DNA from 3 places in the Bradyrhizobium sp. ORS 285 genome. Region 3 is predicted to be linked to each of the others. Evidence: predicted binding sites of a transcription regulator. Region 3 holds the regulator's gene; each other region holds the start of a gene.

The links. The regulator PhoB, encoded in region 3, activates phosphate uptake and scavenging genes when phosphate is short. The targets are predictions, from matches to a motif close to TGTCATNNANCTGTCAT.
Region 1: a site for PhoB is predicted at 3,886-3,902, ahead of BRAD285_RS32630 (DUF2794 domain-containing protein). Genes of this name have one in related genera too.
Region 2: a site for PhoB is predicted at 2,302-2,318, ahead of BRAD285_RS03525 (toxic anion resistance protein). Genes of this name have one in related genera too.

The regions. Positions count from the first base shown of each region.
Region 1 is NZ_LT859959.1:7,270,935-7,280,415, forward strand. Features, by position in the region: gene BRAD285_RS32615 (ABC transporter permease) at 1-1,714, shown strand, start outside; gene BRAD285_RS32620 (Bax inhibitor-1/YccA family protein) at 2,007-2,798, shown strand; gene BRAD285_RS32625 (GNAT family N-acetyltransferase) at 2,962-3,489, shown strand; gene BRAD285_RS32630 (DUF2794 domain-containing protein) at 3,509-3,874, opposite strand; gene BRAD285_RS32635 (thioredoxin family protein) at 4,305-5,087, opposite strand; gene acnA (aconitate hydratase AcnA) at 5,276-7,996, opposite strand; gene ccmA (heme ABC exporter ATP-binding protein CcmA) at 8,220-8,843, shown strand; gene ccmB (heme exporter protein CcmB) at 9,072-9,481, shown strand, end outside.
Region 2 is NZ_LT859959.1:770,542-780,022, reverse strand. Features, by position in the region: gene BRAD285_RS03530 (VWA domain-containing protein) at 1-1,166, opposite strand, end outside; gene BRAD285_RS03525 (toxic anion resistance protein) at 1,178-2,236, opposite strand; gene BRAD285_RS35655 (hypothetical protein) at 3,000-3,188, opposite strand; gene BRAD285_RS03520 (hypothetical protein) at 3,185-3,583, opposite strand; gene BRAD285_RS03515 (hypothetical protein) at 3,849-4,196, opposite strand; gene BRAD285_RS03510 (hypothetical protein) at 4,380-4,565, opposite strand; tRNA gene BRAD285_RS03505 (tRNA-His) at 4,710-4,786, opposite strand; gene BRAD285_RS03500 (phasin) at 5,047-5,481, opposite strand; gene BRAD285_RS03495 (phasin) at 5,711-6,091, opposite strand; gene BRAD285_RS03490 (PAS domain-containing sensor histidine kinase) at 6,405-9,481, shown strand, end outside.
Region 3 is NZ_LT859959.1:1,487,501-1,496,981, forward strand. Features, by position in the region: gene BRAD285_RS06545 (LPS-assembly protein LptD) at 1-196, opposite strand, end outside; gene BRAD285_RS06550 (DUF2975 domain-containing protein) at 389-982, shown strand; gene BRAD285_RS06555 (helix-turn-helix transcriptional regulator) at 999-1,235, shown strand; gene pstS (phosphate ABC transporter substrate-binding protein PstS) at 2,523-3,533, shown strand; gene pstC (phosphate ABC transporter permease subunit PstC) at 3,625-4,623, shown strand; gene pstA (phosphate ABC transporter permease PstA) at 4,642-5,532, shown strand; gene pstB (phosphate ABC transporter ATP-binding protein PstB) at 5,529-6,350, shown strand; gene phoU (phosphate signaling complex protein PhoU) at 6,379-7,095, shown strand; gene phoB (phosphate regulon transcriptional regulator PhoB) at 7,112-7,819, shown strand; gene BRAD285_RS06595 (trypsin-like serine protease) at 7,961-9,277, shown strand; gene BRAD285_RS06600 (HoxN/HupN/NixA family nickel/cobalt transporter) at 9,461-9,481, shown strand, end outside.

The DNA of each region.
Region 1 (9,481 bases), 2.0 Mb from region 3:
CGGGGTCGGCGTCGCCAATGCCGTGAAGAGCCATGTCGATCGCCGCACCGAGGTGATCGCGGCGTTCAAGGCGCTCGGCGCCACCAGCCGCGACGTGTTCGGAATCTATCTCGTGCAGGTCATGGTGCTCGCCACGATCGGTTCGATCATCGGACTCTGCGCCGGGGCCGCCCTGCCGTTCGCCATTGTCGGGCTGTTCGGCAAGATCCTGCCGTTGCCGGTGATCCCGGCGGTGCACCCGGACGAGCTGGCGCTGTCGTTCCTCTACGGCTTGCTCACGGCGCTCGCGTTCGCTCTATGGCCACTCGGGCGCGTCCGCGACGTGCCGGTGGCGGCGCTGTTTCGTGAGGCCGTGATCGCCGAATGGCACCGGCCGCGCTGGAGCTATCTGGCGCTGATCGCCGGCACCGTCGCGCTGTTGATCGCCGTCGTCGTCGGCCTGTCCTACGACAAGAAGATCGCCGCGGTGTTCGTCGTCGCCGCCGCTTTGGTGTTCGTGCTGTTGCGCGGCATTGCGGCTGTCGTGATGGCGATCGCGCGGGCCGTGCCGCGCAGCCGATTCCCGATGCTGCGGCTCGCGGTCAGCAACATCTATCGGCCTGGCGCGCTGACGCCGTCCGTGGTGCTGTCGCTTGGACTCGGGCTCGCGGTGCTGGTCACGATCACCCAGATCGACGGCAATCTGCGGCGGCAATTCCTGGCGCAGCTGCCGGAGCAGGCACCGTCGTTCTTCTTCATCGACGTGCCCTCGGGCGAGGCCGACCGCTTCCGCGACTTTCTCAAGGCTATGGCGCCGCAATCCACCGTCGACGACGTGCCGATGCTGCGCGGCCGGATCGTCGCCGCGCACGGCGTGCGCGCCGAGGACCTCAAGGCGACCGCGGACACCGAATGGGTGCTGCAGAGCGACCGCGGCCTGACCTATACCGGCGAGATCCCGAAGGGCTCCAAGGTCGTCGAGGGCGAATGGTGGGGCGACAATTACAGCGGCCCGCCGCTGGTCTCGATCGAGAAGCGCATCGCTGACGGTCTCGGCCTGAAGCTCGGCGACGACATCGTGGTTAACGTGCTCGGGCGCGACATCACGGCAAAGATCGGCAACATGCGCACGATCGACTGGCAGGGCATGGGCATCAACTTCGTGCTGGTGTTCTCGCCGAACGCCTTCAAGGGCGCGCCCCACACCCACGTCGCCACGTTGACCGAGGCACGCTCCGACAGCGCAGAGGACGCCCGCGTCATCCGCAAGGTGGCCGACGCTTTCCCGATGGTGACGAGCGTGCGGGTCCGCGAGGTGATGGAGACGGTCGGCTCGGTCGTGTCCAACCTCGCGCTCGCGATCCGCGGGGCCAGCGCGGTGACGCTGATTTCGGCGATCCTGGTGCTGGGCGGCGCGCTCGCCGCGGGTCACCGCCACCGGGTCTATGACGCGGTCATCCTGAAGACGCTGGGCGCCACGCGGCTGCGGCTGCTCGGCGCCTACGCGCTCGAATATCTGATGATCGGTTTTGCCACCGCTGCGTTCGGCGTGATCGCAGGCTCCATCTCCGCCTGGCTGATCGTGACCCGGCTGATGACCTTGAGCTTCGCCTGGCAGGCCGGCAGCGCCGCGCTGGTCGTCTTGGCCGCGCTGGTGGTGACCGTGGGTCTCGGCCTCGCCGGCACGCTGCTGGCGCTCAACCAGAAGCCGGCAACGGTTCTGAGGAACCTTTGACGCGCTGACGTTTGAGGTATTGGGCGTTCATGCCGCACGGTTAACGGGCTTTTCACGGCTCAAACGCGCGCGGAGCGACATTCAGCCGCGCGTGGAAGCTTGCACCAAATATGCTAGTTTCCCATTTAAGGATGGGCTCAGAAAGCTGCCAAAGAGATCTGCCAAAAGATGGCGAATTTGCCGATGACGCAAATTTAATATCGATGGCAGCGTTGATGAGATAGGGTTTTTCGAGAACCGGCCAAAGGTCCAGCCAGGACCGGGTTGCCGGGCAACCAACGGGAATTCGACCATGTCGGACCTAGACCGCAACTATGCTTCACCCTTTGGCCGGGTGGCCGGGCGCGCCGATGCCGCGACCGTCGACGCCGGTCTGCGCGCCTACATGCTGCGCATCTACAACTACATGAGCATCGGCCTGGCCATCACCGGCCTCGCGGCACTCGGCGTCTACATGGCGTCGGTGACCGGCGATCCGGCGGCCGGCGTGTTCAAGTTCGGCAACGCCTACCTGACTCAGTTCGGCTACACGATGTTCGTGAGCCCGCTGAAGTGGCTGTTCATCCTGGCCCCCCTGGTCATGGTGTTCGCGATCTCGGCCGGCATCAACCGCCTCGCACCGTCGACCGCGCAGATCCTGTTCTGGGTGTTCTCGGCCTTGATGGGCGTGTCGCTGTCGTCGATCTTCCTGGTGTATACCCACACCTCGATCGTGCGGGTGTTCTTCATCACCGCGGCGACCTTCGGCGCGCTCAGCCTGTACGGCTACACGACCAAGCGTGACATGACGGGCATGGGCTCGTTCCTGTTCATGGGCCTGATCGGCATCGTGCTGGCGAGCCTCGTGAACCTGTTCCTGGCGAGCTCGATGCTGCAGTTCATCGTGTCGGTGATCGGCGTGTTCGTGTTCGCCGGCCTGACCGCCTGGGACACGCAGCGCCTGAAGAACGAGTACATCTACGGCTACGCCTCCGCGGGCGGCGACATCGCCGAGCGCGCAGCGATCACGGGCGCCCTGTCGCTGTACCTGAACTTCATCAACCTGTTCACGCTGCTGCTGCAGCTGCTCGGACAGCGCGACTGATCCACCCGCTCGAACGAGCGACCTTCAAAGCCCCGGCCTCACCGCCGGGGCTTTTCGTTTGTCCGGGGCCGGAGAGGCGGCGGTCAGCGCGGCGTCGCGGCGGGAACGGCAGCCATGCCGTCACGGTGTTGATCGGCTGCTTCGCCCTGGTATTGTTCCACCCATGTCCGACATCGAGATCCGGCCCACCCAGGAGGCCGACCTTCCCGCCATCACCGCGATCTACGGCCAGGCCGTCCGCGAGGGTACCGCCACGTTCGAACTGGACCCTCCGGATCTGGCGGAGATGACCCGACGCTTTCGGGCCTTGACCGACGGCGGCTTCCCCTATTTCGCCGCCCTGCTGGATGGGGAGGTGGTGGGCTATGCCTATGCAGGGCCGTACCGGCCGCGGCCCGCTTATCGCTTCACCGTCGAGAACTCGGTCTACCTCGCGCCCGCCAGCCAGCGCCGCGGCATCGGCATGCGGCTGATGCGTGCTCTGATCGAAGCGTGTGAGGAACGCGGCTTCCGCCAGATGATCGCGGTCATCGGCGACTCCGGCAATGCCGGCTCGGTCGGGCTGCACACCGCCTGCGGCTTCCAGATGATCGGCACCCATCCGAGCGTCGGCCTGAAATTCGGCCGCTGGCTCGATACCGTCATGATGCAACGGCCGCTCGGAAGCGGCAGCAGCGACATCCCGGCTTAAGCGGCGCGGATAGCGGGGCTCAGACCAGCGCCGGCTTCGGCGCGATCGCGAGCAGCACCCGCTCCAGCTCGTGGCCGCGGCGCAGGATCAGGCCGGTGGCCGAGATCACGCTGTACATGCCCTGCTTGCGCGCCAGCCGCGGGTCCTTCTCGATGCGGTAGAGCGGCACCTCGGACGCGCGGCGGAAGACGGAGAACACGGCGCGGTCGCGCAGGAAGTCGATCGAGTAGTCGCGCCACTCGCCGTCGGCGACCATGCGGCCGTAGAGATTGAGGATGCGGTTCAGCTCGAGGCGGTCGAACGTCACCCGGGTCGGCGCTGCGGCCGCGTTGCGCGCCGCCGCGCGGTTCTCGCTGGGGTCGGCATCCTCCGGGGTGAGGTTCATGAGCGTCCTCCTGTCATCTGTGTGACATGATCGCGCCAACCGACGTCAGCCGCAAGGGGCGGTTTTCATTATCGAACTTGGCAGGATCAGTGACACGCGCGAGTTCCGCGAACACGCAAGCGTCACGGGATCGTTAGCGGAATCATAATCGCGCCGTGTTTCCGCCCAGGGACTGCCCCCGACGTTAGGCATAAGATTCGTGTGCGTTGGCCCGGTCCTTTCGGTTCCGGATTCCTCAGCCCCCAGCCCCCCGGGGTCGTCAGGATCGGGTCTATTCACAAGTAATGGCAAAGGGCCAACGCGAGTTGGTCCTTTTGCTTTTTGGGCGGGAGATCGCGCGATGATGTTGCGACGCGCGTCAGCCCTGAAGCTGGACGCGTCGCGCCGTCGATCAAGCCATCTTGAATTTGAAGGTGAGCGGCGAAAAGGCTCAGCGCTCGGGAGCACGCGTCGTCGCCGACGTCCGGGTGAGCAATGGCAGGTCCGAGCGAGCCGCGCCGAGCATCAGGCCGGGCCGGTCTCGGCTTCCGTCCTGCACATAGACGACGGCGCCATCGACGCCGTCACGGGCGATCTTCTCGAGCGGGACGCTCCAGCTCGCCGGCGCCCCATTCCAGTCGCCCAGCTTCATCAGCCCGCGGACGACGTTGTAGTAGGTCAGCTCCCGGCCGCCATTCTCGCCGCGCGCGACCTGGATCGGAACGACGCGCGCGATCGAGCAGACCCAGACCTCGCCATGCTTGCGCGGCGCGTGCTCGTCGGCCGCAGCGACCGACACGGTCAGCTCCTGGCCGTCGATCACCATGCTGACCGGCACCGACATCACGGCGCCACCTCGGCCTGTGTCCTCAATGGCGCCCTCGATCGCCTCGCGATCGCTGCCGATCACATGCACGGCACCGTTGACCACGGCCTGCGGGGTGTAAACCTCGCGGTCGCCCCGTGCTCGCGAATACGCGCGCTGCCGGGCCGTGAAGCGGGAGTCGGCCAAGGTGTCCTTCCACCCGAGATAGTCCCAGTAATCGATCGGCAGGGACAGCGTTATGACGGAGGGATCGCGCGAGAGGTCGCCGAGCAGCTTGTCGGCCGGCGGACAGGACGAGCAGCCCTGCGAGGTGAAGAGTTCGATCACCGCACGAGGGTCGGCGGAGGCCGGCCGGACGAAAGCGATGACCGCACAGACACCAAGCGCCGCGCGCGACCACCACGACATCTGTCCACTCATCGCCACTGTCCCGTCTGGACCACCGTCCGCTACGCCTGGAGCGTCACCACATTCGCCATGCCGTCCTCGTAGTTAACAAACAGAAAATGCAAAGGAGGCGGCCTTTGTCATAGGCCGCCTCCTTCATCACCCGCTACTCACTTCAGAGTGAGCCAAACTGTCGCATCGCGCTTTGGTTAAGCGGCGAGCTTCCGCAGCACGTAGTGCAGGATGCCGCCGTTCCGGTAGTAGTCGAGCTCGTCCAGCGTATCGATGCGGCAGAGCAGCGGAACCTGGTGCGATGCACCGTCGCCCGACACAATCTCCGCGGTCAGGGTCTGGCGCGGCTTCAGGTCACCCTGGAGGCCCTTGATGGTGACCTTCTCGTCGCCCTTCAGGCCGAGCGACGACCACGACGTGCCCTCCTGGAAGGTGAGCGGCAGCACGCCCATACCGACCAGGTTGGAGCGGTGGATGCGCTCGAAGCTCTGGCAGATCACGGCGCGGACGCCGAGCAGGCGGGTGCCCTTGGCCGCCCAGTCGCGCGACGAGCCGTTGCCATATTCGGCGCCGGCGAACACCACCAGCGGCACGCCCTCTTCCTGGTACTTCATGGCGGCGTCGTAGATCGACATCTGCTCGCCGTCGGGCCAGTGCTTGGTCAGGCCGCCCTCGGGGATGTTGCCGTCGGCGCCCTTGAGCATGAAGTTCTTGATGCGGATGTTGGCGAAGGTGCCGCGCATCATGATCTCGTGATTGCCGCGGCGGGTGCCGTATTGGTTGAAGTCGGCCGGGCGGACCTGGTGCTCGCTGAGGAACTTGCCGGCGGGCGAGGTCAGCTTGATCGAACCGGCCGGCGAGATGTGGTCGGTGGTGATCTTGTCGCCGAACAGCGCCAGCACGCGAGCCTCGACGATGTCCTTGATCGGCTCAGGCTCCTTCTTCATGCCCTCGAAATACGGCGGGTTCTGCACGTAGGTCGACGACATGTTCCAGCGATAGGTCTCGCTCTCGACGGTCTTGATCTTGCGCCAGTTGGTGTCGCCCTTGAACACGTCGGCGTAGCGCTTCTTGAAGATCGAGGCCTTGACGAACTTCTTGACGAAGTCGTTGACCTCCTTGGTCGTCGGCCAGATGTCCTTCAGGTAGACCGGCTTCTTGTCCTTGCCGATGCCGATCGGCTCGACCGCGAGGTCCTTGGTCACGGTGCCGGCCAGCGCGTAAGCCACGACCAGCGGCGGCGAGGCCAGGTAGTTGGCCTGCACGTCCGGCGAGACGCGGCCTTCGAAATTGCGGTTGCCCGACAGCACGGCCGCCGCGACGACGCCATTGTCGTTGATCGACTTCGAGATCTCTTCCGGCAGCGGGCCTGAGTTGCCGATGCAGGTGGTGCAGCCGAAGCCGACCAGGTTGAAGCCGACCTTGTCGAGGTCCTTCTGCAGGCCGGAGTTGGCGAGGTACTCGGCAACCACCTGGCTGCCCGGCGCCAGCGAGGTCTTCACCCACGGCTTGGCCTTGAGGCCCTTGGCGGCGGCGTTGCGGGCCAAGAGGCCGGCGCCGATCAGCACGCTCGGGTTCGAGGTGTTGGTGCAGGAGGTAATGGCGGCGATGACGACGTCGCCATGGCCGATGTCGAAGTCCTTGCCCTCGACCGGGAAGCGCTGCTCGGCGGCATCCGGCTTCTTGTACTCGCCGGCCAGCGCGGTCGCGAAGCCCTCGGCCACCGCAGGCAACGCAATGCGGCCCTCGGGACGCTTCGGACCAGCCATCGACGGCACGACGTCACCGAGGTCGAGGTTGAGCGTCTGCGTGAACACCGGGTCCGGCGACTTGGCGGTGCGGAACAGGCCCTGCGCCTTGGCATAGGCCTCGACCAGCGCGACGCGCGGGCCCTTGCGGCCGGACGTCTTGAGATAGTCGATGGTGGCGGTGTCGACGGGGAAGAAGCCGCAGGTGGCGCCGTATTCGGGGGCCATGTTGGCGATGGTCGACTTGTCGGCGACCGAGAGATGGTCGAGGCCGGGGCCGAAGAACTCGACGAATTTGCCGACGACGCCGAGCTTGCGCAGCATCTGGGTGACGGTCAGCACGAGGTCGGTCGCGGTGACGCCTTCCTTCAGCGCGCCGGTCAGCTTGAAGCCGACGACGTCAGGCAGCAGCATCGACAGCGGCTGGCCGAGCATGCAGGCCTCGGCCTCGATGCCGCCGACGCCCCAGCCGAGCACGGCGAGACCATTGACCATGGTGGTGTGCGAATCGGTGCCGACCAGCGAGTCCGGATAGGCGACCTCGAAGGTGCCCTTGGTCCGGCCGATCGTCATCTTCTCCTTCTTGGTCCAGACCGTCTGCGCCAGGTATTCGAGATTGACCTGGTGGCAGATGCCGGTGCCAGGAGGCACGACGGAGAAGTTCGAGAACGCCTTCTGGCCCCACTTCAGGAATTCGTAACGCTCCTGGTTCTGCTTGTACTCCTCGGCGACGTTCTTGCCGAACGCCTTGTTGTCACCGAAGTAGTTCACGATCACCGAGTGGTCGATGACGAGATCGACCGGCACCAGCGGGTTGATCTTCTCGGCATCGCCGCCGAGCTTCTGCATCGCGTTGCGCATGGCCGCGAGGTCGACGACCGCCGGCACGCCGGTGAAATCCTGCATCAGCACGCGCGCCGGGCGGAAGGCGATCTCGTGCTCCAGCGACTTCTTGCGCAGCCACTTCGAGACGGCGACGATGTCGTCCTTGGTGACGGTGCGGCCGTCCTCGTTACGCAAGAGGTTCTCGAGCAGCACCTTCATCGAGTACGGCAGCTTCGAGATGTCCTTGAGACCGTTCTTCTCGGCTGTGGGCAAGCTGTAATAGATGTAGCTCTTCGTTCCGACCTTGAGGGTCTTGCGACACTTGAAGCTGTCGAGCGAGGTCATGCGTGGGAATCCCAATTGATCTGTATACCCTGAGGGGGTATTTAAGAACCGTCAGCGCGAGGCGCCGGATGGCTTGCAGCGAGCGTTTGTGTGCTGCATCAAGGTCGGGCTTATAGAAGCTTTCTAACTGCGTCGCTACAGAGACAATCAAGTCCCGGCGTGGCGCCACCCACAAATTCTCACACGCTAGCCATCAATTTCGTAAGGGCTGTCACGACGCGCCATGCAGCTGTCTCCCACACCGTCTCCGAGACTGTTCGGACAAGACGTCAGATGCGTGCGCGGCGGCCGCGAGGTGTTCTCAAGCCTCGCCTTCGAGGCGCGCGCAGGCGAGGCGTTGGCGGTGACCGGGCACAACGGCGCGGGCAAGACCTCGCTGCTGCGGCTGATCGCCGGCCTCTTGCTGCCGGCCGGCGGCACCATCGCCATCGAGGGCGGCGAGGGTGAGCTGACCGTGCCGGAGCAGGCGCATTATCTCGGCCACCGCGACGCGCTGAAGCCGGCGCTCAGCGTGCGCGAAAACCTGACCTTCTGGGCCGACTTTCTCGGCGGCGGAATGACACGACCGACCCCGGATTGCCTCGCCGCCGTCGGCATCGCGCATGCGATCGACCTGCCGGCCGGCTATCTGTCCGCGGGCCAGCGCCGCCGTCTGTCCCTCGCCCGCCTGCTCGCGGTGCCGCGGCTGCTCTGGCTGCTCGACGAGCCGACCGCCGCGCTCGACGTTGCCGGCCAGGCGATGTTCGCCGGCCTGATGCGCGAGCATCTCGCCGGCGGCGGACTGATCGTCGCCGCCACCCACGGCCCGCTCGGCATCGACACACGCGAGCTGCGGATCGGAAATTGAGCTGATGTTTATGGGACAGGCAACTCTTCAAGGCGGCATCGGTGCGCCCCCCTCCCCCCGCGCGAAGCGGAGCTTCGCTAGCCGGGGAGGGGTTGGGGGTGGGGGTCTCAGCAAAGACTGCCCGCGTGGCCCCCCACCCCCGACCCCTCCCCGCAAGGGGGAGGGGAGCGCAGCGAGCTTGGAGCAACAGCGTCGCTCCCAAGCATTTCTCCGTAAGGCCCGCCCCGCATGACCGCTCTCGGTGCCCTCATCCGCCGCGACATCCGGATCGCGCTGCGTATCGGCGGCGGTGCGCTGATCGGCGTGCTGTTCTTTCTCACCGTGGTCGTGCTGATGCCGTTCGCCGTCGGCCCCGACCTCGCGCTGCTCACCCGGCTCGGCCCGGCCATCCTCTGGCTCGGCGCCCTGCTCGCCAGCCTGCTGACGCTCGATCGGCTGTTTACCGCCGACCATGAGGACGGCTCGCTCGACCTCATCATCATGAGCCGGACGCCGCTGGAGCTCGCCTGCGCCGCCAAGGCGCTGGCGCACTGGCTGGCCGCCGGGCTGCCGCTGGTGATCGCCACGCCCGTGCTCGGCCTGCTGCTGAACCTCGACGCCACCGCGACCGGCGCCGTCGCGCTGACCCTGCTCGCTGG
Region 2 (9,481 bases), 720 kb from region 3:
TCATCCTGCTTCGACCATTGCACCAGCAGCTCCCGCGTCCGCGCCGGCGTCAGCAGGAAACGCATGGCCTCCAGGAGCTGCGTCTCGCCATGGCCCTGCATGCTGCCGGAGAGATCGAGGCACAGCGCCGTCAGCGATGGCCGCCGCAGCGCGTCCTGATAGGCGGCGAGCGCGATCTGGATCACCTTCGGCTCCGGCGGCCGCACCACGGTGACCGCGCGCGACGGATCGATGTTGGTCGTCTGATCGCCCGGCAATTGGGACGCGCGCGCGAGCTCGACGCGGCGGCCGGTCTTGGCGATACGGGCCTGCGTCTCCGGCTTCAGCAGGAAGGCCTGCAGCTCATCGAAGAACGCCTGCACCTCCTTGCCGCGGCCGCGCTCGACGAAGCCGAGCGGCGAATCCGCCACCGAGACGCCGTCCTCGGGATAAACAGCATAAAGCGGCTCGAAGCCGTCAGCCTTGAGCTTGTCGTTGGTCTCCTTGATGACGGCCTCGTAGTTCCACATCGCCTGATAGTGCGTGCCGTTGCGCTCGCCCTCGCGATAGAGATCGGCAAGCCAGCCGCTGGAGCCGGAGGAGCGTTCGACGCCGCGCAGCAGCGAGCGCACGGTGGTGACGACGCCCTCGCGTTCGAGATCGCCGGCCTCGATAAGATCGGGCTTGCCGATCGCAGACGCCAGCATCGCGAGATAGGCCGAGGCGCCGGAGTTGGATTGCGTCGCCGAGGTCATCAGGAATTTCAGCCGCCCGGCCTGAACCGCGGCCAGGATATCCTTCGTGGTCACCTTGGCGCCGATCCAGCCGAGCTCTTGCGCCTTGGAGCGGCGGACGCCGAGGATCACCGGCATCTGGGTGATCGACTTGACCGACTTCACCCGCCGGCCGGTGTCGAACATATCGATCCAGATCGAGGCCGCCGGCCACACCGCATCGGCCTTCGCCTCATTGCCCGGCTTGAGCGACAGCGCGATGTCGAGCGAGCCCTGGTAGGTCATGTCGCAGGTCGCGCCGCGCGACTTGCAGAACTCCTGGACCAGCGGCTCCAGCACGTCGTTCTCGGAGCCCGAGAGGATCGAAAATTGTGGCCCGCTTGGGCCGCAGCCGGCGAGCCAGAGCGCGGCCAATCCGATCGCAAGCACCCGCCACATGGCCCGAAGACTCATGGCCTGCACACTCACACCGGCGCCTTCGACAACACGGCCTTCAGCTCGGCGGTCTGCTGCGCCATGCGGTGCTCGACCTCCTCGCGCTTCTTGCGGCCTTCCTGCTGTGTGGTCAGCACGCCGGTGATGGTGTCGATCAAATCGCGATTGGTCTTGTCGAGCGTCTCGATGTCGACGATGCCGCGCTGCGACTGCTGCTCGATCGCGATCGCCTGGGTCTTCATCATCTCCGACGCCTGCCGCATCATCTCGTTGGTGGCGTCGGTCACCGTCTTCTGCAGTTCGAGCGCCGATTTCTGCCGCTGCAGGCCGAGCAGCAGGATCATTTTCTGCTTCCAGACCGGGATAGTGAGCTCGGTGGTGGCCTGAAGATTCTCGATCAGGGTCTCATCGCCGGACTGCACGATGCGGATCTGCGGCAATTGCTGGATACCGATCTGGCGCGCCTGCTGCAAATAGAAGATGCGCTTTTCCAGCCGGTCGAGCGCCTGCACCGCGTCCTGATAGGTCTGCGCCGCCATCAGCGCATCGCTGCCCTCGGCGGAGGCCTTTGCGGCGCGCTCCAGCTCGAGCAGCGGTCCGCGGCGATAGTCGTCGACGAACGCCTTGCCGGCGGCGATATGCGCGTCGAGCTCGGTCAGCGCGGCCTTGGTCTGCTCGTGCAGATCGTCGAGCAGCGCGATGTCCCGCCGCAAGGTCTCCTTGTTGCGGTCGAGCTCGATGCAGATGCGATCGATCTGCGAGGCGACGTCGTCGAAGGCTTCAGTAAAGCGCCTGATACGTGCCTCCATCGACGAGAACATCCGCGTCAGCAGCCCGGCGTCCTTGAGCGTCGCCGGATCGAGCCCGCGCGCCTTGCCGAGGATGTCGGACAGCAACTTGCCGGTCGTGCCCATCTCGCGATTCTGGGTCTGCGCCAGGATGCGGTCGGCGAACTCGACCACCGAGCGCTGCGCGCGGTCACCGAAGGTGACCAGGCGGGAGCGGTCCGAAATGTCGATTTCGGAGCGGATGCGCGCGACCACCGACTGGTCGGCGTGAACCGCCGGCAGGTTGACGGTCTCAGACATGAGGATACCTCGGGGAATGGGTCAGCAACGACCGGGCAAAGGGCTGAAAAATATAGGGACACATTGCAATGGTTCGATGACAACCGATGACGAACCCGATGCGGAGCATGTTCAGGAACATGACGACGGCGACCCTTGGCCGCAGTTTGGCCGGCAGATGGCTCGGCCTGGGAGCGGCTGATGGATTCGTCGATCCAGCGGGGGATCGGTTCATCACATGACACGCAAATGCTGCCATTCGCTCCACGGCCGCGCTTTCGCTACATGCCCCGCTGTCGTCCCTGCGAACGCAGGGACCCATAACCACCGGCCCAAATGGGACGATGACTGGCAATTGCGCGTCTCACTTAGATTCCGCGGTATGGGTCCCTGCGTTCGCAGGGACGACAGCGCAGATTTGGGCTGGCATTGGTGCCCTCCATGACCGGATGACGGTTGTGAGATTTCGACCCACGCGCCCGCATCCTCGCGGCGCCCGGCGCCCGAGTTGTTCAGCCGATGCCCCTCGACATCCGCGAGGGCGCAGGGAATGCCGGGTGAAGGCCTCACCCATGGCCCGCCTGCAGAAAAAAAGCAGGCGGCAGTCACCACAGGTTCAGCCGACCATCCGGCATTCCCTGCGCGATGGGCTTACGAATTATACGTGCTCTCCCTGGGGATCGGCGTTCTTGCCCCCATCATCAGCGCGTGCCGTCAAGCAACACGTTGACTTGACCTCAGCGACGAGAGGCCAGGACCACACGACTTCATCGTCCGTGACGGATCAGTCGTCGCGCCGTAGCGCCTGATCCATCACGGCCACCGCATCCCCGCCCCACGTATCGTGACGACCGCGCGTACGCCCCTTCGCTTGGGACGGGATGCGCGGATAAGACCACTGATTTGGGGGCGGCGTCAAGATTTTTTCTGGAAAACGGAAGATCGATGCCAAGCGATCCATCGCGATCTTCACCAGCGGAGTTCATGCGGACTTGTCTGGAAAAGCGCGACGCGAAGACCTAAAAATGCCAGCGACAGCAAGTGAGCGAGAACCAATAAGAAGGCGAGCAGCATCAGGAGAATACCAAGCTGAGATGCTGTGGTGCCCAAGAGCCCTATAGGCTCGTCAGGCGCTGGCAGATAACCATACGAAGCCGAATAGAATGCAGGGAGTACAGCTACAACAACGGCCGAGAGAACGATCATCAAAATCGTGAGGAGCGGCAGTGCGCAAACTCCCAGTGCGAGATGACGGCTACGCAGGAAACGGCGAGTGCAGAGGTGACAGATGATCGCGATGGCCAGCATGAGCATGCTGCCCCCGAACAGAAGCTCGACAAACAAAGTATAGTTTTCAGGTCTCTGCATCAGATTAAAACCGTTGAAAGGCGGCTGATGTTATCATCCCCAGGCCTTGATGTATTAGGCGCAGACCGGAACCGAGTGAGCGATCGCCTAAGCTGAGCGTCCGCCCCACTTCGCGCCTACCGCATCGTCGCCCCGATCGTGGCCTTGCGTCGATCGGTATACTGACACAATCACGCCGAATGTCCGCCTGGCAGTGAATTGCGACTTGCTCATTCCAGCATAAGTTGCCGGGTGTGCACCAGGATGTCTGCAGGCCTCCAAGCGGTCAGAGACGCGCTATACCGACATCGATAGAGTAGTCGTCCGCACACTCCAGAACAGCGGAGAAATAATAATCATCGATCCATCGCGCGATCGATCGCGGGTCGGACAGATCGAGACTGCCGGTCAGATATTTGTTCGGCTCCCACATCAACAGCGCAAATGCCGGGAGCCCTCCGAGTTTCTGGCTCGGGGCGTCGGCGGACAAATATGCCGCGTTGATGCAGCCGATCTCGAACTGAACCCATTTCGTCGGATCGCCGGTGACCTCGAACGTCGCGATCCAGCCCGAACCGCCACCCAGAATTTCGCGGACAGCTGGCGCTATCTCAGCGATCTGGTCACTTCCCATGGTCGGTCCCCAGTGGCGAACGGAATTGTGCAGACGCAAGTATCGCGCGTAGGGCGGATCAGCGCAGGGTGATCCGCCGGTTCATCGTTCAGGCAGTGAGCATAGGTCAAAGGCGGCACAAGGGCGCCCGAAGGAACAACTGTCCTCGGATATCTTGCTCGAAGATGGCAGATTACGCTGGCGCTAATCCGCCCTACGACATTGAAGCATGGCGTCCAGCCGAGCGATGACATCGCCGATCATCCCCTTCAGCCTCAGAAATTCTTGGTCTTCACAGGCTTCGTCGGCAAGCGTGAGCGCGAGCGACAATTGCTCGATGGACCGCTCGACGTGCTGCTTGAATGCTGCGGCTGACTTCGCATCCATCATGCTTCCTCAGCGTAGAGATCGGATCGCCGGGCTCATTCGCACCTCGACAGCTGTGGAGCTCATCGGCATCCTCGACGCTTGTCGCCGCGGGACATCGGACGAACAACGCCGCCGGCGAGGCAAACGATCGATATGTCGGGAATTTGGTACAGTTGGGTGGGCTCGAACCACCGACCTCCTGTTCCACAGACAGGCGCTCTAACCAACTGAGCTACAACTGCATCCGCAACGGGCAGAGCCCCGCGAGAGGGGGCGCCCGAACGGCCGGAAACTAGGTGCAATGGGGGGATTTGGCAAGTCCGAGAACGGATAAAGTCGCCCGCCTCCCCGCGGTTTTTTGCTGCCTTTGTGAGCGCTTCCCGCGACTGCCCAGAATGCGGGCTCGAAATAGATCGAGCCCGGACGCGGAGCGCGCCGGGCTCGGGATTCGCGGCCATCCGCTGGCGCCGGTAGGCGCCGAGCGGGGCTCGGGCTGTGGACTTTAGGCCGCCGGCTTGAACAGCTTGGTGGCGCTTTCCTTGATCGGCTCGACCGTCTCGGTCGCGACCTTCTGGCCGAGCTCGCCGAGCTCCTTGGCCTGGGCGGTGAACGCCTCGAACTGCTTGCGGGCGAAGCCGGCCCACAGCTCCATCGCTTCCGACGGCGACTTCACGCCGAACAGCTCCTGGGCGAAGTCGAGCGAGGCGGTGGTGTTGGCCTTGGTGAACTCCATCACCTTGGACGAATAGGCGCCGGCCCCCTTGCTGGCGTTGGCGAAGAAGGCCTCGATGGCCGAATTGTGGGTCTCGGCCGCGTCCTTGAACTTGGCGTAGTTCTCGCGGGCCTGCGACACGCCCTTCTCGGCGAGCGCGCGCACCTGCTCGGGAACCTCGAACGGGATGATCGATGCAGAGAAAGGATCGGTGGCATTGGTCATGGCATGCATCCTTGGGAACATTTAAGGCTGAATCGTCCCGGCAACGAGACGTCACTTCGGATCACGCAGAGGAACCGCCCCTGGGAGGTAACAACCTCGCGTAGAGCTATATCGTGTCGAATTTGTGCAACGCAACGACTAATTCCGATATCTGGAACTCTTTGTCGCGGGCCGCCCAGGAAGGAACGAGCCGCTCAATCCAGGCGTGCACCACGAGATGCTCAGACCATCAAGCTTTGGGCTTGCCGGCGTCGATCGCGGCCTTGTGGATCGCCTGGCCCATCTCGGTCGCCTGCTCGGCCAGTGATCGCATCTGGCCCTGGATGTAGTCGGTGTGCAGCCGGAGCACCTCGGGCAGATCCTTGGCGTGCACCAGCGACTGGGCATAGTCGAGCGAGGACTGCACGTTCTTCTCGGCATAGCACAGCACCTTGGCGCCGATGTCCTTGGCGCCCGCGCGCACCGTGGCGCCGCGCTCCTCGAGCGAGCCGGCGGTGGCTTCGGCGCCCGCCAGGAATTTCTCGAACGTCTGCCTGGCCTGGTCGAAGCCGGCCTCGGCCATGGCGCGCATGTCCTTCGGAATCTCGAATCGGCGTCCGTCGTCCGTCATCCGTCCCTCCTCCTGTTGCCCGAACCAGCCCGCGAGACGCGACCCGCATCGGGGCGCGCCGGTCACCTTAGCCTGCCGGTCCCATCCGCATCGTGACGGCGCCAGGCGCTTTTGCAATGCAAAAGGCCGGGCGCGCCCGGGTTTGCAGGGCCGAGGACAGGCCGGGAACACATTAAGGTTATCCAAGCTTTAGCAAGACCTCGCGGTCGCCGGGCCGTGGACCTCTGCCCTCAAAACGCGCGATAGTAACGAATTCTTAACGCTGCCAGTTCCGGCCACCGATGAAAGTCAGAAGAGTCGTTCGTCTTTGCCCATGACCCATGCCGATCTCGAATTGCAGGTCCTGAGCGATCCCCGGCTGGCGGTCCACGCCGCGGGCAGCCTGCCGGCGTGGCTGTGGTCGGCCGATGGCAGCCGCGTTCTCTGGTCGAATGCGATGGGGGCGCGGGTGTTCGCCGCGAGCCATGCCGCGGCGCTGAGCGCCAGGACGTTCGGACCGGCCGATCAGCATCGCCGCCAGGTCGCGCAATTGGCGCGACGGCTGCCGGAGACCGGCGCGCTCCGACTCGAACGTCTCCGCGGTTTCGGCGCGCCGCTCGGCACGCTCGCGACCTGCGGCTGCGCCAGGCTCGATCTTCCAGACGGCACCCGGGCCGTGCTGATCACCAGCACCGACAGCACCGGGCGCAGCGTTCCGCTTGCCGACCGTCTGAAGCGGCTGGTGGACAACAGCGCGCATGCGCTGATCGCGTTCACCCAGGACGGCCAGTTCGCCGGCATCAGCCCGGCCGGGCGGCACCTGTTCGGCATGCACGACCTGAGCGATCCGCGATTTGCGGCAGCCCGACACGCGGCACTGGCCGACGGCCTCGCCGAGGTGACGCTCGGCGCGGAGCGCGCCCTGCTGTGCCGTGTCGGCAGCGGCAGTCAGACCGGACTGGTCGCGATGCCCGTGCCGATCAGGCCTGACGAGATCGACGCGCCGAGCCCGGCGCCCACACAACACGCAGAGCTCGCCCCCGATGCCTCCCCGGCATCACCTGCCGCCGTTGAGATCGCCGGCACCGATGCGGCCGAGACTCCGCCTGCCCCTTCGATGGACGACATGACTGAACGCCACACCGACTACGAAGCTCCCGCTTTGTCGAACGAAGCGCCGGCTGAATTCCTCCTCATCGACGATCCCGCGGAGGCCGAGCTGTTCGAGCCGCAGGCGCTGGTGTCGCAGACCACGGCCGACCTGCATCCCTCCGCATTCGCGCCATCGCAGGCTGCGGCCAGCGAGGACCGCGCGACCGAGGCTGCCGCGCCGCCGATGCAGCAGGCAGACGACGAGGCCAACGCCGTTTCCGATGATGCGTCGACGCGCGCGCGTCGTCATCCGCTGCGTTTCTCCTGGGAGATGGATGCCGAAGGGCGGTTCTCGGTCGGCTCCGATGAGTTCGTCCGCCTGATCGGCGCACGGAGCGCAGCCCTGCTCGGTCAGCCCTGGCATGACATCACGGACACGCTCGGACTCGATCCGGACGGTCTCGTCAGCGCTGCCATCGAATCGCGGCAGACCTGGAGCAACCTCGTCGTGACGTGGCCGACCGACGACAGCGGCGAGCGCCTTGCCGTCGAGCTCTCGGGGCTGCCGGTCCTCACGCGGGAGCAGACCTATTCCGGCTATCGTGGCTTCGGCGTCTGTCGCGATCTCGACACCCTGAACCGTCTGGAGGCGCTGCGCCCCGCCACGGCCGAGGCGTCGCAGGGCGGCGGGACCGATCCTGCTGCGGCTGATGTTGCACCGGCAGAGCTTGCGCAATCCGACCATGGGCCGGCCGCAGATGCGCCGCCGCGGCAGGACAACATCACGCTGTCAGCACGGGATGCTTCCATAGCGACGGACGCGTCCCACATTGATGGTGTCGGCCTGGAGGCGGCCGGAAACGTCGTGCCGTTCCGCGCCCTCGGAGAGAGCAAGCTTCCGGCGCTGACGCCGGTGGAGAACAATGCGTTTCATGAACTTGCGCGCCAGCTGTCGGCCCGGCTCGAAGGTGAGGTCCGCAACACGCCGGCGGACCTTTCCGGTCCGGCGCACGAGATGGCGCCGCGCGTGAGTGATCCCTTTGGACCAGCCCAGCACGACGAGATGTCGGCACGGTCCGACGCGACGAGCGAGCACGGCGGCGGGCTGCAGACGGACTGGCTGACGCCCGAGGCGCCGCCGGCCCAGGGGGACAGCCAGCGCGACCGCATCCTGCTCGACCTGCTCCCGACGGGCATGCTGATCTACCGGCTCGATCGGCTGCTCTATGCCAACCCCGCCTTCTTCAAGCAGATGGGCTATGCCGACCTGCCGGCGCTCGAGCAGGCCGGCGGCCTCGATGCGCTCTATGTCGAGCCCGGCGGCTCGGGATCCTCCAACAAATCCGAAACCGGCACGCCGGTGACGATCTCCGCGGCCGACGGCTCCTCCAGCGAGGAGATCAAGGCCGAGGCGCGCCTGTTCACGATCACCTGGGACGGCGACACCGCGCACGCGCTGATCTTCGCGCCGACGCAAGGTCCTGCAGCGGCGCTGCCGCCCACGACGGACGCCGCGCCGGCGCCGGCACAAGCAGCACCGGCCGCGCTCGTGGTGCCGCCGCCTCCGGCCGCCGGTCACGCGGAGGCCGAGGATCTTGCTGCCATCCTCGACGTCACCGCCGAGGGCATCCTGATGTTCGATGCCGGCGGCAACATCCACGCCTGCAATCGCAGTGCGGAGGCGCTGTTCGGCTATGACGGCACTGAGCTCGTTCGGCGCAACCTGATCGAGCTGTTCGCGCCCGAGAGCGCCCGGCTCGTGCTCGACTATCTCGACTGCGTTCAAGAGGCCGGTGCGTCGGGCGTGCGCGATCAGGGCCACGAGGTGCTCGGCAAGATCGCCCAGGGCGGCGCCATTCCGCTGTCGATGACGGTCGGCCGCACGCGGCCGGAGGGGCCGAATTTCTTCGCGGTGTTCCGCGATCTGTCGCAGCTCCGCCGCGGCGAGAACGAATTGCTGCAGGCCCGGCGCGTCGCCGACCGTGCGGCCAATGCCAAGGCCGACATGCTGGCGCGGATCAGCCACGAGGTGCGCGCGCCGCTGAACGCGATCATCGGCTTTGCCGAAGTGATGATCGGCGAGCGCTTCGGCACGCTCGGCAACACGCGCTATGCCGAATACATGAAGGACATCCGCGCCTCCGGCGAGCGCGTGGTGTCGCTGATCGACGACCTGCTCGAATTGTCACGCATCGAGACCGGCAAGCTCGAGCTCGCCTTCACCAGCCAGAACCTCAATGAGCTGGTCGAGAGCTGCGTCGCGGTGATGCAGCCGCAGGCCAACCGGGCGCGCATCATCATCCGCACCTCGCTGTCGCA
Region 3 (9,481 bases):
GTGCAGCGGCATTGTAGGTGAAGCCCTGTGCGGCGACGGGATGCGGCGCCAGGACACCCCAGGACGTGGCGACGCCCAGAGCAAGGGCGGCGCGGATGATCGCGCGCCTCACGCGGAGCGCACCAGCTGCCGTCCGGAAGCCAGCAAACGAGTTGACTTCAATTTGGCCGGCCCTCCCGATCGGTCGCTTCGACATGGATTCACGCAAACTCGGGATGAACAGCAGATGAGCGCAGCATGCCGAATCGTCGTTGGCTTTTCCGGCGTGCCTGTGCAATCTGCGCTGGCTGACTGACGCGATTGAATTATCGTTTTACGATAAAAATGTAAAGCAGCCCGTGGCCTCCTGACGGCCGTTCAGCGCGGGCCTGTGACCCGGGAGTCCACGATGAGCGTGATGACGGCAGCCGCGGAGTTCGACGACGTGCCTGCGGGGCAGACGGCGCTGCGCCGGCGGATCGCGTGGGTTTGCTGGGCGATCAGGCTGGCCGCGGTGCTGTGGGTCGCCTGGCTCGTGGTCGAGATGGCCTGGAGTTGGTCGGATACCGACAACGCCAAATTTGCCGAGGGCCTCGGGCGCGCCATGGGCGCCGATCTCACGGGTCTGTCACAGACCCAGATCGACTGGATGTTCGTGATGAACAGTAGCGTGCTGGTTTGCGACGCCGTCGTCGCTTACTGCATCTGGCGCCTGTTCGGCACTTATTTGCAGGGGCGGATCTTCACCGTCGACGCCGCGGTCTGGATGCATCGCGTCGGCATGGCTGGCCTGCTCGCCATGGCGTCGGGTGTCGTCTTCCGCAGGCTGGCGCTGTTGATTCTCACCAGCCATGCCCAGGTCTCGGCCACCACGTTGTGGAGCTTTCAAGCCGTGCTGCCGAGCGACCTGCTCTGGATCATCTTCTGCCTGTTCGTCATTGCCGTCGCCCAAATCTTCAAGGCCGCGGCCGAGCTGGCCGACGACCACGCCAAGATCATCTGAACGAGATCGTTGACCCATGCCGATCATCGTCAATCTCGATGTCATGCTCGCCAAGCGCAAGATGCGCTCGAAGGAGCTCGCCGAGCGCATCGGCATCACCGAGCAGAACGTCTCGCTGCTGAAATCCGGCAAGGTGCGCGGCGTCCGCTTCGATACGCTGGAGAAGATCTGCGAGGTGCTGCGCTGCCAGCCGGGCGACATCCTCGAATACAGGCCCGACGGCGCCGAGGAGCCGCAGCGGCTCGCCGGCTGACGTCAGGCTAACAGCGGCATGGTGGAAGTGTGAGCCAAGCTCTCCGCTGTCATCCCGGCCACTGCGACGGAAGGCGTCGACCAAGTCCTCCGCTGTCGTCCCGGCCTTGAGCCGGGACCCATAACCCCAGGAAGTTTTTTGGGGCACGCGTGTAGACCGATCTCACCTGGCCACATCAACCGGTGGAGAGGGGGCCCGGCTCAAGGCCGGGCGACAGCGGGGACGACAGCCGGGCGTGACGCGCTTGCGCTGGCCAATGAGGCGTCAGTCGCTCAGCCCGCTCATGCTTCCAGCGCAGTCACGATCATGTTTCGGCGTTCCGGCAAAAATAAATCTATTGCTGTTTTTCGGAATTTGTGCTTTTATCTCGGCAACCCGCCTCGAGCAGAGGGACGAACGCGTCGTCACGATCGTGGAGGTGGGCTGCGATGGCCGTGACGGCTGTGCCAGACGAGCACAGGCCGGCACGGACGGCGAAGTCGTGTGGTCCTGGCCTCTCGACGCTGAGGTCAAGTCCGTGGTCGTTGCTTGACGGCACGCGCGGGCGATGGGGGCAAGAACGCCGATCCCCAGGGAGAGCACGAAGGACACCGTAACTCCATTCGCGCGGGGAAGGCCGGGTCTGTCCGGCTGTACTCGTGGTACCTGCCGCCTGCATTCTTTTCAGCAGGCGGGCCACGGGCCTCAGCCGAGGTCCGGCCTTCTCCGCGCCCTCTCGTATTTCAGGAGGGACATCATCGATGCATCCCCCGGGCACGCCGTGCCGCGGGAACGCGAGGTCATATCTCGTGAGTTGCTGCCGCTGTAACCAAACCTCCGCTGTCGTCCCGGCCTCGAGCCGGGACCCATACCCCCGGGGAGATGTTCGAGGCACGCAGGTGGATGGATCTCTCCCGCCTACATCGGCCGGTGGCTATGGGTCCCGGCTCGAAGGCCGGGACGACACTGAATGTGAGGGGCGGGCGGGGGCACTGCAAATGCATCCGGAGAGCGGCTCGATCGAGCTTTGTTGCAGGGCCGCAAGGCCTGACCGCCGATCTCTCATCACCGCGCATCGGGCGTGAGCGCTGCTCGTTCAGCAACTGGGTGAAGTCACCTCAGGATACCACCTCTTCCACCGTAGAACCTCGGACGAAAATCGAAAAATCACGATTTATCAATGGCATGCGACTGTCATCCAGCTGTCATCGAACCTTTATAAAAGCCACACCGAGGCCCCTTAAAGCGGCCCGGGAAGCGCAATCGGGTGCATATGGCGCTTCGCTTCCCCAGGCATGGAGACCAGCTATGAATTTCGTCAAAGCACTCGTCGCTGCCGGCTTGGTCGCCGCATCGACGTCGGCATTTGCTGCCGACATCACCGGCGCGGGCGCGACGTTTCCGTTCCCGATCTATTCCAAGTGGGCTGACGCCTACAAGAAGGAGACCGGCAACGGTCTGAACTACCAGTCGATCGGTTCTGGCGGCGGCATCAAGCAGATCCAGGCCAAGACCGTGACCTTCGGCGCCACCGACGCGCCGCTCAAGGCCGAGCAGCTCGAGAAGGACGGCCTGGTGCAGTGGCCGATGGTGATGGGCGGCATCGTGCCGGTCGTCAACCTCGAGGGCGTGAAGCCGGGCGAGATGGTGCTGGACGGCGAGACCCTCGCCAACATCTATCTCGGCAAGATCACCAAGTGGGATGACGCCGCGATCAAGAAGCTGAACCCCAGCGTCAAGCTGCCCTCCGACGCGATCGCCGTCGTCCGCCGCTCCGACGGTTCAGGCACGACCTTCAACTTCACCTATTACCTCTCCGAGGCGAGCGCCGACTGGAAGAGCAAGGTTGGCTTCAACACCGCGGTCGAGTGGCCGGTCGGCGTCGGCGCCAAGGGCAATGAGGGCGTGTCGGGCAACATCAGCCAGACCAAGAACGCGATCGGCTATGTCGAGTACGCCTACGCCAAGCAGAACAAGCTGACCTACACCGGCATGGTCAACAAGGCCGGCAAGACCGTGCAGCCGACCGTCGAGGCCTTCCAGGCCGCCGCCGCGAATGCCGACTGGGCCAAGGCTCCCGGCTACTACGTGATCCTCGCCAACCAGCAGGGCGACAAGTCCTGGCCGATGACGGCCGCGACCTTCATCCTGATGCACAAGGAGCCGACCGACAAGGCGGCCTCCGCCGAGGCGATCAAGTTCTTCAAGTGGTCGTTCGAGAAGGGCGGCAAGATGGCCGAGGAGCTCGACTACATCCCGATGCCGGACAGCGTCGTGAAGCTGATCGAGAAGACCTGGTCGGCCGACATCAAGAGCTGATCTGAACACGTCCTGCCCTCTCCCGGAAACGGGAGAGGGTTCGTCCAAGGTGATGATGGTGTCAAAGAAGCAGGGGGCGGACTTGGCTGAGATGGCCGTTGAGAGCGAGGTCGGCGACATCGCCGCTGCCGCAGGGCCCTATGATCGCGCCCGCGCGCTGAGCGCGTTCAAGCTCGGCGATATCACCTTCTACTGGATCACCCGCCTGTCGGCGATCTCGGTGCTGCTGATCCTCGGCGGCATCATCATCTCGCTCGTCATCGGCGCCTGGCCGGCGATGAAGGAGTATGGCTTCCAGTTCCTCCTCACCAAGCGCTGGGCGCCTTCGGCCGATCCGCCGGTGCTCGGCGCGCTCGGCCCGATCTACGGCACGCTGGTGACCTCGTTCATCGCGATGCTGATCGCAATTCCCGTGGGACTCGGCATCGCGATCTTTCTCACTGAGCTGTGTCCGCAATGGCTGCGCCGCCCGATCGGCCTCGCCATCGAGCTGCTCGCCGGCATTCCCTCGATCATCTACGGCATGTGGGGCTTCTTCGTGCTGGGCCCGTTCCTGGCCACCACGTTCCAGCCGTTCATGATCAATCTCTGCGCCAACATCCCCGTGCTGCAGGACATCTTTGCCGGGCCGCCGTCCTATCTCAGCCTGTTCAACGCCTCGCTGATCCTGGCGATCATGGTGCTGCCCTTCATCACCTCGATCTCGGTCGACGTCTTCAAGACGGTGCCGCCGGTGCTCAAGGAAGCCGCCTACGGCGTCGGCTGCACCACCTGGGAGGTCGTGCGCAGCGTCGTCATCCCCTACACAAGGGTCGGCGTGATCGGCGGCGTCATGCTGGCGCTGGGCCGTGCGCTCGGCGAGACCATGGCGGTGACCTTCATCATCGGTAACTCGTTCCGGATCTCGTCCTCGATCTTCGCGCCGGGCACGACGATCTCGGCCGCGATCGCCTCTGAATTCCAGGAGAGCGACGGCCTGCACCAGTCCAGCCTGATCCTGCTCGGCCTGCTGCTGTTCGTCCTCACCTTCTTCGTGCTGGCGAGCGCCCGGCTGATGCTGGCGCGACTCGATGCCAAGGCCGGAAAGTAAAGGGCAGGAAAGTAAGTCATGTCGAGCGTCGACGCCTCCACATTCGACACGCCGGTCAATCCGGTGAATCCGATCTACGCCCGCCGCCGTCGCCGCGACCTCTTGATCCGCGGCCTGTGCATCGCCGCCGCGGCATTCGGCGTCACCTGGCTGGCGCTGATCCTGTTCACGCTGTTCTATAACGGCCTCGCCGGCCTCAGCCTGCAGGTCTTCACCGCCGATACGCCGCCGCCCGGCGCCAGTGAAGGCGGCCTGCGCAACGCCATCGTCGGCTCGATCATGATGACCGTGATCGGCGTCGGCATCGGCGCGCCGCTGGGCCTGTTCGCCGGCACCTACCTCGCCGAATATGGCCGCAACGACCGCCTCACCTCGGTGATCCGCTTCATCAACGACATCCTGCTGTCGGCGCCGTCGATCATCATCGGCCTGTTCATCTACGGCGCCGTCGTGGTGCCGATGGGCGGCTTCTCGGCGATCGCCGGTGCGCTGGCGCTGGCCGTCATCGTGATCCCCGTCGTGCTGCGCACCACCGAGGACATGCTGCTGCTGGTGCCCAACCCGCTGCGCGAGGCGGCCTCCGCGCTCGGCCTGCCGCGCTCGCTGGTGATCCGCCGCATCGCCTATCGCGCGGCGCGATCCGGCCTCATTACCGGCGTGCTGCTCGCGACCGCCCGCGTCGCCGGCGAGACCGCGCCGCTGTTGTTCACCGCGCTGTCGAACCAGTTCTGGAGCCTCAACCTCTCCAAGACGATGGCGAACCTGCCCGTCACCATCAACAATTTCGTCCAGAGCCCGTATGCGTATTGGAAGCAGCTGGCCTGGAGCGGAGCCCTTCTCATCACTCTGGCCGTGCTCGCCCTGAACGTCGGTGCACGCATTCTCGGCGCCGAGAGGAAAACGAAATGACCGAACTGTCCGTCTCCGTCAGTCAGCCCAATCACGCGCTTCACGGCCAGCCGCTCCCCGAGGCGCCGGCCAAGGTCACCGCGCGCAACCTGAACTTCTATTACGGCGATCACCACGCGCTGAAGAACATCAACCTGACGCTGGGCACCAACCGGGTCACGGCGTTCATCGGCCCGTCCGGCTGCGGCAAGTCCACCTTGCTGCGCATCTTCAACCGGATGTACGACCTCTATCCGGGCCAGCGCGCCACCGGCCAGCTGATGCTGGACAACACCAACATCCTCGACCCCAAGCTCGACCTCAACCTGCTGCGTGCGCGGGTCGGCATGGTGTTCCAGAAGCCGACCCCGTTCCCGATGACGATCTACGAGAACATTGCGTTCGGCATCCGGCTCTATGAGAAGATCTCGAAGTCCGAGATGGACGATCGGGTCGAGAAGGCGCTGCGCGGCGGCGCGCTGTGGAACGAGGTCAAGGACAAGCTCAACGCCTCCGGCCTGTCGCTGTCCGGCGGCCAGCAGCAGCGCCTGTGCATCGCCCGCACGGTCGCCGTCCGGCCCGAGGTGATCCTGTTCGACGAGCCTTGCTCGGCGCTCGACCCGATCTCCACCGCCAAGGTCGAGGAGCTGATCCAGGAGCTCGCGGAGAACTATACGATCGCGATCGTGACCCATAACATGCAGCAGGCGGCGCGCGTTTCCGACAAGACCGCCTTCATGTATCTCGGCGAGCTGATCGAGTTCGACGACACCAGCAAGATCTTCACCTCGCCGAGCGATCGGCGGACCCAGGACTACATCACCGGCCGGTTCGGCTGACGCCGACAGCATTCTTCAGGAGATCAACATGGCCAGTGAACATACCGCCAAGGCGTTCGACAGCGATCTGCAGGATCTCACCCGGCTGGTGTCGGAGATGGGCGGCCTCGCCGAGCGGCTGATCGTCGATTCCGTCGATGCGCTGGTGCGGCGCGACGTGGCCCTCGGCCAGAAGGTGGTCGCCGCCGACGCCGAGGTCGACAAGCTGCAGCGCATCATCGAGGAGCGCGCGGTGCTGACGATCGCCCGCCGTCAGCCGATGGCCGTCGATCTGCGCGAGATCGTCGGCGCCATGCGCGTCGCCACTGATCTGGAGCGGATCGGCGACCTCGCCAAGAACATCGGCAAGCGCGTTGCGGCGCTGGAGAGCGACTTCCATCCGCTCAAGCTGATCCGCGGCCTGGAGCACATGACCGACCTGGTGCAGTCGCAGGTCAAGACGGTGCTCGATGCCTATGCCGCGCATGATTTGCCGGCGGCGATGACGGTCTGGAAGGGCGACGAGGAGGTCGATGCGATCTGCACCTCGCTGTTCCGCGAGCTCCTGACCTACATGATGGAAGACCCGCGCAACATCTCGTTCTGCATCCACCTGATGTTCTGCGCCAAGAACATCGAGCGGATCGGCGACCACGCCACCAACATCGCCGAGACGGTGTTCTATATGATCGAGGGTCAGCAGATCATGGACAAGCGCCCGAAGGGCGACATGACCAGCTTCGCGACCACGATCCCCGGCAACTGAGAAAGACGATTTCGACATGGGTGCGCGAATTCTGGTGGTTGAGGACGAGGAGGCGCTGACGACGCTGCTGCGCTACAACCTCGAAGCCGAAGGCTACGAGGTCGAGACCGTGGCGCGCGGCGACGAGGCCGACACGCGGCTCAAGGAGCGCGTGCCCGATCTCGTCGTGCTCGACTGGATGCTGCCGGGGCTGTCCGGCATCGAGCTGTGCCGCCGCCTGCGGGCACGGACCGAGACCCGGCAGCTGCCGATCATCATGCTGACGGCACGCGGCGAGGAGAGCGAGCGCGTCCGAGGTCTCGCGACTGGTGCCGACGACTACATCGTCAAGCCGTTCTCGGTGCCGGAGCTCTTGGCGCGCGTGAAGGGCCTGCTGCGTCGCGCGAGCCCGGAGCGGCTGGCGACTGTGTTGTCCTATGGCGACATCGAGCTCGACCGCGAGAAGCGCCGCGTCGCGCGCTCGGGCCGGCCGATCGATCTCGGCCCGACCGAATATCGCCTGCTCGAGTTCTTCCTCGAGCATCCCGGCCGCGTGTTCAGCCGCGAGCAACTGCTCGACAGCGTCTGGGGTCGCGACATCTATATCGACGAGCGCACGGTGGACGTGCACATCGGCCGCCTGCGCAAGCTGCTCAATCCTGGCCGCGAGCAGGATCCGATCCGCACCGTGCGCGGCGCCGGCTATGCGCTGGACGACCGGTTCGTCAAGTCGGAGCAGGCCTGAGGGAGAAGCAGGCTTGAGGGTGGAGCGGGTGTGAGACGCGAGGGGGCCGGATTAAGGACATTGCGGTCCGCTTTCCGCCACGCCGCCGCCGTCTTGATCGTGCCTGCTGAGCAGCCGATGTTTCGGTCTCAGCGGACGCCCTTGATCAAGACCATCCTCATAAGTCTCGCCGTGCTGCTCGGCAGCATCGCGGGTGTCACGGCCGCCGAGCTCGAGGACGCCGTCACTGCTGCGTCGAATGGCCAGGCGGCGGTGGCGTTGCGCCGGCTGCAGCCGCTCGCCGCCAAGGGTGATGCGCGGGCGCAATTCGATCTCGGCTTCATGCAAGCCTTCGGCGTGGGCGTCGCGCGCAATCAGGCGGAGGCGCTGGTCTGGTACCGCAAGGCCGCGGATCAGGGACTCGCCATTGCCCAGCACTATCTGGGGATCGCCTATTTCAACGGCGAAGGCGCCGGCCGCGATCACGGCGAAGCCGCGCGCTGGTTCAACCGCGCCGCCGCACAGGGCTTTGCCCAGTCGCAATACATGCTCGGCCTGATGATGCTCGATGGCCAGGTCATGACCCGGGATGTCATCCAGGGGTATGCCTGGCTGGTGATGGCCGGACGCAACGGCGTCAGGTCTGCCGGCCGCGAGATTCAGCGCGTGAAGCTCAGCGAGGCGCAGCGGCGGCAGGCGGAGGAGACGATTGTGGCGTGGCGGGCGAAGCCGGAATCGGCCGATGCCGGCATTGCCAATCCGCGCGCCGAACAGCTGCTCGGGCTCGACCGGCATTTTGGCGATGTCGTCGATCCCACCTCCTGGCCGGCATCGTCGATCGGTGTCGTGACCGTGGCGCAATATAGCACGGGAGGCTCCTGCACCGGCACGCTGGTGGCGCCCCGCGTGGTGCTGACGGCGGCGCATTGCGTGTTCAACGGCCTCGCCCAGGTCAGCCCGGGCAATGTCCATTTCCTGGCAGGCATGAACAAGGGCACCCCTGCCGCGTCATCGGTCGCCGACAAGCTGATCGTGGCGCCCGACTTCATCCCGACCCAGCACGACCAATGGTCGACCGACCGCTCGCCGGCCGATTGGGCGCTGATCATCCTGAAGGACGCGCTGCCGTCGAAGCCGGTCGCGGTGAAGTCCGTGAGCCGCGACGAGCTCGCGGCTGCGACCAAGGCCGGCACCATTTCCGAGATCGGCTATGGCCAGGAGCGGCGCTATTCGCCGACCGGGCAGAGGAATTGCAGCGCCGGCATGACCAGGGACGCCCGTCTGCTGACCGTGCATTGCCTCGCCAATTTCGGCTATTCGGGCTCGCCGATCCTCGCCGAGATCAACGGCGTGCCGGCCGTTGTCGGCATCTTCTCGGCGTTCCACGAGGAGACCCGCCTGATGTTCGCCGCGCCCGCCAGCCAATTCGAGGCGGCGGTGCGGCGCGAGATCGCCGCGCAGAGCGCCTCGGCGCGGTGAGGGGAGACAGAGGAGAAGAGTTGGTCGTCGGCTGGTCAATGTTTGAGCTTGACCGGATAGCGCCTTGCCAAGGGAAGAGGTCAATCCAGGCTCGACGGGGCCGCGAGGATTGATTTGCACGGGATTTGCGCGTGGGAGCGCGAGCCTTGCCTTTTGGCGCGGGTCTTGCTCTCCTGTCCGAGTATGACGATTTTGCCAATTGAT